Regions from separate parts of the Kluyvera ascorbata genome, predicted to be linked through region 3. Evidence: predicted binding sites of a transcription regulator. Region 3 holds the regulator's gene; each other region holds the start of a gene.
What was found. Region 3 encodes PurR, which represses purine synthesis genes. Its sites were predicted from a motif close to CANGCAAACGTTTGCNTG; they were not measured.
Positions count from the first base shown of each region.

Region 1: the regulator PurR is predicted to act here: its motif matches at 934-951, upstream of purT (formate-dependent phosphoribosylglycinamide formyltransferase).
Region 2: the regulator PurR is predicted to act here: its motif matches at 1,397-1,414, upstream of pyrD (quinone-dependent dihydroorotate dehydrogenase).
Region 4: the regulator PurR is predicted to act here: its motif matches at 1,033-1,050, upstream of purM (phosphoribosylformylglycinamidine cyclo-ligase).

Region 1 is NZ_CP096201.1:2,086,092-2,088,297, reverse strand. Features, by position in the region: gene ptrB (oligopeptidase B) at 1-813, opposite strand, end outside; gene purT (formate-dependent phosphoribosylglycinamide formyltransferase) at 991-2,169, shown strand.
Region 2 is NZ_CP096201.1:3,269,460-3,271,665, forward strand. Features, by position in the region: gene zapC (cell division protein ZapC) at 1-136, opposite strand, end outside; gene pyrD (quinone-dependent dihydroorotate dehydrogenase) at 301-1,311, opposite strand; gene ssuE (NADPH-dependent FMN reductase) at 1,563-2,138, shown strand.
Region 3 is NZ_CP096201.1:2,641,222-2,643,427, forward strand. Features, by position in the region: gene cydH (cytochrome bd-I oxidase subunit CydH) at 113-202, opposite strand; gene purR (HTH-type transcriptional repressor PurR) at 498-1,523, shown strand; gene punR (DNA-binding transcriptional activator PunR) at 1,542-2,206, opposite strand, start outside.
Region 4 is NZ_CP096201.1:1,382,776-1,384,981, forward strand. Features, by position in the region: gene purM (phosphoribosylformylglycinamidine cyclo-ligase) at 1-976, opposite strand, end outside; gene bglK (beta-glucoside kinase BglK) at 1,264-2,154, shown strand; gene MY052_RS06550 (6-phospho-beta-glucosidase) at 2,167-2,206, shown strand, end outside.

The sequences.
Region 1 (2,206 bases), 560 kb from region 3:
GCTGTATTCATGGTCTTTACGCCGCGGCACAAAGACGCGCGGCTGGGCGTTTACCTGGTCAGCATCGAGCAGCAGCATTTCGCTGGTCGTGGTGCTTGAGAGCACAATCACCACGTACTGGCGTGAAGAGGTCTTGTGCAGGCTGACGTAAAACGTCTCGTCCTGCTCCTCATAGATAAGTTCATCTTGTTCCGTAGATGCCCCAACCTGATGCCGCCAGACCTGCCACGGCAACAGCGTCGTGGGGTGCTGGCGAACGTAGTAAAGCACGCGGGAGTCATTTGACCACACCACGCCCGGCGAGACATCGTCAATCACTTCTGGCAGCCAGGTTTCGTTTTCCAGATGGCGAATACGCAGGCTGTACTGACGGCGGGAAAGGAAATCTTCGGTCACCGCCAGCAGGTTATTGTCCGGCGCTACGTTCAGCCCGCCCAGGGTATAAAACTCGCTGTGCGCCGCCCGCTTATTTTCATCAATCAGCAACGTCCATTCATCACTATCTAACGCCTGACGTTGGTAAATCGCATATTCGCGTCCCGGCTCAAAAACCTGGCGGTAGCGATAACCGTTTTTGATATAAGGCGCGGAGACCTCACGCGGTGGGATCCTGTCGACAATCTCTTTCAGCACGCGATCCTGTAGACTGCGCTGGGAGGACATCACTTCGCGCCCGTAGGCGTTTTCCTGCTGTAAATAGTCAAGCACCGCCGGTTTGGTGCGGGTGTCATCGCGAAGCCAGTAGTAGTTATCGACGCGCGTATCACCATGCAATGTCATGGTGTGGGGTATCCGTTTCGCTTTAGGTGGCATCTCGTTATTCTTCTTGTTGTGTTAATTCATTATTAAGCCTGGCAAAAGTCGCGCTCATTGCCAACTTAACCTATCCCCTCATCCTACGTTTCATCAGCCTTTTGTGCCACTCGCAAGACAGACGCAAACGTTTTCGTTTATAATGTGCCAAACTTTGGATAGACGGTGGAATGGGTAATGACGTTATTAGGAACAGCTTTGCGTCCCGCTGCGACGCGCGTAATGCTTCTGGGTTCAGGTGAGTTAGGTAAAGAAGTGGCGATCGAATGCCAGCGCTTAGGCATTGAAGTGGTCGCCGTCGATCGTTACGCCGATGCGCCAGCGATGCACGTCGCGCACCGCGCTTACGTTATCAACATGCTCGATGGCAATGTCCTGAAAGCGCTGGTTGCGCAGGAAAAACCGGACTTTATCGTCCCGGAAATCGAAGCCATCGCCACGGATACGCTGATTGAGCTTGAGCAGGCGGGCCAGAAGGTGGTGCCGTGCGCCCGGGCGACCAAATTGACGATGAACCGCGAAGGCATTCGCCGTCTGGCGGCAGAAACCCTCAAGCTTCCAACCTCAGCCTACCACTTTGCCGACAGCGAAGCGCAGTTCCGTGAGGCGGTCACCGATATCGGTCTGCCGTGCATCGTGAAGCCCGTCATGAGTTCATCCGGAAAAGGCCAGACCTTTATTCGCCATGAAGACCAGCTGGCGCAGGCCTGGCAGTATGCGCAGGAAGGCGGTCGCGCCGGTGCGGGCCGAGTGATTGTGGAAGGCGTGGTTAATTTTGATTTCGAAATCACCCTACTGACCGTTAACGCCGTCGACGGCGTGCACTTCTGCGCTCCTGTCGGCCATCGCCAGGAAGATGGCGACTATCGTGAATCCTGGCAGCCGCAACAGATGAGCGAACTGGCGCTGGCACGCGCGCAGGAGATCGCCCGCGAGGTCGTGCTGGCGCTGGGCGGATACGGTCTCTTCGGTGTGGAGCTGTTTGTGTGCGGTGACGACGTGGTATTCAGCGAAGTGTCCCCTCGCCCGCACGATACCGGCATGGTGACGCTGATTTCGCAGGATGTATCGGAATTTGCCCTGCACGTTCGCGCCTTCCTCGGGCTGCCGATTGGCGGCATCCGTCAGTACGGTCCGTCCGCTTCTGCCGTACTGCTGCCGACGCTGACCAGTCGCAACGTCACCTTTGATAACGTGCAGAATGCGCTGGATGCTGGCGTACAGCTGCGCCTGTTTGGCAAACCAGATATCGCGGGTTCTCGTCGCATGGGCGTCGCGCTGGCAACCGCAGACAGCGTTGAAGAGGCCGTGGAACGCGCCAAAATCGCCGCGGCGGCAGTCGTCGTTCAGGGATAAGAAAAAAGGCGGGCTGCTTACGCATACCCGCCCTTCT
Region 2 (2,206 bases), 630 kb from region 3:
GCGCAAAAGCATCGGGCGTTAACATTCGGCGAGCAAAACGCGAACGAAACAACATACCATTGGCTAAATCGAGCATCATTCGATCGTGCTCTTCATCATAATACCAACGCCAGTTATCATCAGGTTTAATTCGCATTTTTCTCTCCCATCATATTCGCATCCAATGCATTGTCTGTTCTTCCGCTGCGTTACTTTCCCTTAAATAATAAAAGACCAATATGTTTAAATAAGCAACAATACGGGAATATAATGCAACCAGGGCCGGAAATAAAGCCCTGGATCACAATACTGGGAAAAATACTAGATGTGGGTAACGATTTCTTTAATCAGCGGCGGGCCTTTAAAAATAAAACCGGAATAAATCTGTACCAGAGACGCACCGGCTGCCATCTTCTCGCGCGCGGCAATCACCGAGTCGATACCGCCAACGCCAATAATAGGTAATTGACCTTTTAATTCGGCTGACAGCATACGAATAATTTCAGTGCTCTTTAATTGTAATGGACGACCACTTAAACCACCCATTTCATCGCAATTTTTCATCCCCTGAACCAGAGAACGATCCAATGTGGTATTGGTCGCAATCACCCCATCAATATTATGGCGAACTAAACTATCGGCCACCTGGATCAACTCTTCATGAGAAAGATCCGGCGCGATCTTCACCGCCACTGGAACAAATTTATGATGCTTTTGTTCAAGTTCAGATTGCTTATTTTTAATACCGGAAAGGAGATCGTCAAGCGCATCACCATATTGCAGCGTACGCAGCCCTGGGGTATTTGGTGAGGAGATATTAATCGCAATATAGCCCGCATAAGCGTAGATTTTTTCCATACAAATCAGATAGTCATCTTTGCCCTGCTCTACTGGCGTATCTTTATTCTTACCAATATTAATACCCAGAATTCCGTCGAAATGCGCTTTTTTTACGTTCTCGACCAGGTTATCAACGCCGTGGTTATTGAAGCCCATGCGGTTGATCAACCCCTCGGCATCGACCAGACGGAACAAGCGTGGCTTGTCGTTACCCGGCTGTGGGCGCGGCGTGACGGTTCCAATCTCAATAGAGCCGAATCCCATCGCCCCTAAGGCATCAATACATTCGCCGTCTTTATCCAGACCTGCGGCCAGACCCAGCGGATTTTTAAACGTCAGCCCCATGCAGGTCACCGGTTTTTCCGGTACTTTTTGACGCACGAGTGCTTCCAGCGGGGTGCCGGTGACGCGACGTAATTGTTGGAACGTTAATTCATGAGCGCGCTCTGGATCGAGCTGAAAAAGTGCTTTACGAACGAAGGGATAGTACATGAACTCTCCTGGATTCCCGGTGTGCAAACCGGGGGCGTATTATGTGCGATAACGCTCAAAAATGGAATTGACCTATGGCAAAAAAAACGCAATCGTTTTCCCTCCATTCAACCCCTACGTCACTCCGCATATGCATTTTCTGGTAATTCATCATCAGAAAAAGTATTTCGCCCTGGGTTTCCCCTCTGACACACTGATGCAAATGTTATCAATTTTAGATTAATGTTTGTTTTTAGTTATAAGGAGAGACCATGCGCGTCATTACTTTAGCAGGCAGCCCCCGTTTTCCTTCTCGCTCCAGCGCCCTGCTGGAGTATGCCCGGGAGAAACTCTCTGCCGCCGACGTTGAAGTTTTTCATTGGCATTTGCAGAACTTCGACCCCGAAGATCTGTTTCACGCCCGCTTTGACAGTCCCGCGCTGCAAACCTTAACCGAGCAGTTGGCACACGCCGATGGCTTGATTATCGCCACGCCGGTCTATAAGGCATCATTCGCTGGCGCATTAAAAGCGCTGCTGGATCTGCTGCCTGAGCGTGCGCTTGAAGGCAAAGTTGTGCTGCCACTGGCAACTGGCGGCACGGTGGCACATATGCTGGCGGTGGATTACGCCTTGAAACCAGTGCTCAATGCGTTGAAGGCCCAGGAGATCCTACAGGGGGTCTTTGCCGATGATAGCCAGGTGACCGATTATCAGCATAAGCCCCAGTTCAGCCCGAATCTGCACACGCGACTGGACAGCGCGCTGGAGACATTCTGGCAGGCATTGCATCGGCGGGACATCCAGGTTCCCACGTTAAGTGCCGCACGACTCACCGAACATGTTTGATAAAAAAAACGCCGCAGGGATAACCCAGCGGCGTTTTTGTTTGTATCGATAAAGTAGCCCGGCCGAGC
Region 3 (2,206 bases):
GCAAAAGCATGACATTAATCACAGAAAAACAGAAGTGTACAAAACTGCAAAAGATTATTGCGAATTCGGTAACAATCAGACAGGAGGGAGCGGACGCTCCCCCGCAGAGGAATTAATGCAGAACGGCAGTCAACGCGGCAGCGACGATCAGCGCCAGCGTAATAACGGTGGTAGAGAGCGACAGCTTAAGTTCGGTACTCATCAATTTTTTCTCCTTTTTATTTCCACAGCAAAACTGAGCTAACTCATTTTTGCACAGTATTGCGCAAAAATCTTCACAGTTTTAGCAGGATGTTGTTTTTTGCTCTTCCACTTTGCGCCAGGATAAGTCAGAATTCGACGCTTATTTATAAGCGTACCGGCCATTGACCCCCTCCTGTCGTCCTGTATCGTTTTCCCGGCGAATCGCAATCCATAAAATTGCGTCAGGGTGTGTGAAGGCAAACGTTTTCCTTTCGATTTTATCAGGGGCAGGCCAGGGTCTGGAGTGAAATGGAATGGCAACTATTAAAGATGTAGCGAAGCGCGCAAACGTTTCCACTACAACCGTATCACATGTAATTAACAAGACGCGTTTTGTTGCTGAAGAGACGCGTGAAGCCGTCTGGGCGGCAATCAAAGAGCTGCACTACTCGCCAAGCGCCGTTGCCCGTAGCCTCAAGGTTAACCATACCAAATCGATTGGTTTACTGGCGACCAGCAGCGAAGCGGCCTACTTTGCCGAAATTATCGAAGCCGTTGAGAAAAACTGCTTTGAGAAAGGCTATACCCTGATTCTGGGTAACGCCTGGAACAACCTGGAAAAGCAGCGCGCCTACCTGTCAATGATGGCGCAAAAGCGCGTCGATGGCCTGCTGGTCATGTGCTCTGAGTACCCAGAGTCGCTGCTGTCGATGCTGGAAGAGTACCGTCACATCCCGATGGTCGTCATGGACTGGGGCGAAGCCAAAGCAGACTTTACCGACTCCGTTATTGATAACGCATTTGAAGGTGGTTACACCGCGGGCCGTTACCTGATTGAGCGCGGACACCGCGATATTGGCGTGATCCCAGGCCCTCTGGAGCGTAACACCGGCGCAGGCCGTCTTGCGGGCTTTATGAAAGCCATGGAAGAAGCGCAAATTAACGTGCCAGCCAACTGGATTGTGCAGGGTGACTTTGAGCCAGAGTCAGGTTATCGCGCCATGCAACAAATTCTGTCACAGCATCCGCGCCCTACCGCTATCTTCTGCGGCGGGGACATTATGGCGATGGGTGCCCTGTGTGCGGCAGATGAGATGGGGCTGCGCGTGCCGCAGGATATTTCGCTCATCGGCTATGATAACGTGCGCAACTCACGTTTCTTCACCCCAGCGCTGACCACCATTCATCAGCCGAAAGATTCACTCGGCGAAACGGCCTTCAATATGCTGATGGATCGCATCGTCAGCAAACGCGAGACGTCTCAATCGATTGAGGTGCATCCGCGCCTTATCGAACGTCGTTCCGTGGCCGACGGTCCGTTCCGCGACTATCGCCGCTAAGCATGACCCGCGGACACCCTACTCGGGTGTCCGCAGCCACTCTTCATTTAACGTTTCGCTATCCCCCAGATACTCCAGCAACCAGTTAAGCGCCGGCGACGCTTCGCTTTGCTGCCACGTCAGACAACAGGCGGCATCCGGGAACGGGTTCTCAAGCTGTAACACGACCCACTCTCCGCTTTCCAGCCACGGCTGCGCCTGATGTCCTGGCACCATCGCCGCACAAAGCCCCGCCGAGATACAGGTTTCCGCTGAGGCCCAATCCGGCACGACCACGCGTTTTTGGTTATCGAGCAGCCAGGTCGTTCGCTTCGGCAGAGATCGCGACGTATCTTCACGCACCAGCGACGGCCAGTTGCGCAACACGTCGTCGCTCAGTGGACCGTCCATTCGAGCCAACGGATGCGTACTGGCGACCACGCAATGCCAGTTGAGCATCCCCATATCACGGAAAGCGAAACGGCCACCGACCGGAATCGCCTGGGTTGCGCCAATCGCCAGTTCCACACGACCGTCCGCCAGCGCATCCCAGACGCCGTTGAATACCTCCTGGTAAACAATCAGTTCCACATCGCTGAAATGACGATAGAAATCGACGATCAGCTGGCGAGTTCGCTGGGGCTTCACGATATTATCGACCGCAATCGCCAGCTGCCCTCGCCAACCGTTAGCAATTTGCTGGC
Region 4 (2,206 bases), 1.3 Mb from region 3:
TTTCACCTTTTTCGTTCATCAGCGCAATGGCTTTGTCAGCCTGGTCAGCCGCCAGCGCGATAACCATGCCCACGCCGCAGTTGAAGGTACGGTACATTTCATGCTGACTCACGTTACCGGCATCCTGTAGCCAGTTGAATACTGCTGGCCACTGCCAGGAGGATTCATCAATAACGGCCTGAGTATTGTCTGGCAGCACGCGCGGGATATTTTCCCAGAAGCCGCCACCGGTCAGGTGCGCAATGGCGTGAACATCAACGCTGGCGATCAGTTCCAGGATAGATTTCACATAGATGCGGGTCGGTGCCAGCAGATGGTCAGCCAGTGTTTTGCCTTCAAGCTGGGTGGTGTCCGGGTTGCAGCCGCTGACTTCAACAATTTTACGCACCAGCGAATAGCCGTTGGAGTGCGGGCCGCTGGAGCCGAGGGCAATCAGCACGTCACCGTCGGTCACTTTGCTGCCATCAATGATTTCTGATTTCTCAACGACGCCGACGCAGAAACCGGCCACATCGTAATCTTCACCGTGGTACATGCCCGGCATTTCAGCGGTTTCGCCGCCAACCAGCGCACAGCCAGACTGCAGGCAGCCTTCAGCGATGCCGTTGATAACGCTTGCTGCGGTATCGACGTCGAGCTTACCGGTCGCATAGTAGTCGAGGAAGAACAGTGGCTCAGCGCCCTGAACCACCAGGTCGTTTACGCACATTGCCACGAGATCGATCCCGATGGTGTCGTGACGTTTTAAATCCATCGCTAAACGCAATTTGGTACCAACGCCGTCAGTGCCGGAAACCAGCACCGGTTCGCGATATTTTTGTGGCAGCGCGCACAGTGCGCCGAAACCGCCTAATCCACCCATCACTTCTGGACGGCGAGTTTTCTTCACCACCCCTTTGATACGGTCAACCAGAGCGTTTCCTGCGTCAATATCAACACCGGCATCTTTATAGCTGAGAGAGGTTTTGTCGGTCACTGCTAAGTCTCCACGCGTTTGCGATAGCAAGAAAAATCGGCGCAATTCTATCAGTCCAGGCAAACGTTTGCGAGCCTATTCTGATCCCAATTTTCGTGGCCCGGTTTTTCCATCGTTTCCATCAATATATCGGTCAAATATGATACTGCTCACGAAAATGAAACCGGGTACACCCTTGTTCTTGCATCCATTACGGCGAATCCACATCATGTCACTGAAACCGGTTTCTGTTTTTGTTTCAGCAGAGCCAATAGCAGATGTGAAAACGGCCACAAGGGATGAACGGAATGAAGATTGCTGCCTTTGATATTGGAGGTACGGCGTTAAAGATGGGCGTTGTTGCCGCAAGCGGTGAACTGCTCGAAAAAGGAAAACAGCCCATCAGCGACAGCGATGGCGACCAGATTCTGGCGGCAATGGAAAGTTGGATTGCGGCCCATCCTGAATGCACCGGTATCGCTATCAGCGCGCCGGGCTACGTTAACCCCCATACCGGTTATATCGAAATGGGCGGTGCCATTCGTAAATTCGATAACTTTGCCATTAACGCGTGGCTGGAAGAACGAACCGGGCTTCCGGTCGCTATTGAGAACGATGCGAACTGTGTGCTGTTGGCCGAGCGCTGGCAGGGCAAGGCTCGCGATATGGCTAACTGCCTGGTAATGACCATCGGCACCGGCATCGGCGGCGCTATCTTCTGTAACAACCAACTGGTGCACGGTGCCCGTTTTCGCGCTGGCGAATTCGGTTATATGCAAACCACCCGTCCCGGCGCTCGCGACGTTCGTCGCTACTCGATGAATGAAAACTGCACGTTGCGCGTGCTGCGCTATCGCTACGCGCAGCATATCGGCAAAACGCTGGACGAGGTGACGGGCGAGGAAATTTTTGACCGCTTTGAGGCGGGGGATGCCGTCTGCCAGCGGCTGGTGTCGGAGTTTCTCAATGATATCGGCACCGGCCTTTATAACCTGGTGAACCTGTTTGACCCGCAGACCATTTTCATCGGTGGCGGCATCGTGGAGCGGCCTGGCTTCCTGGCGCTGATGCGCGAACATCTGGCCTGGTTCGGCATCGCTGAATATATCGATACCGTCAGCCACGGCAACGACGCCGGGCTTATCGGCGCGGTTTACCATTTCAATCAGCACTATTCGCAGCGACAACTTACTGTTTAACGAGGGAAAGATATGTCTGGATTTAAAGCTGGGTTTCTCTGGGGCGGCGCGG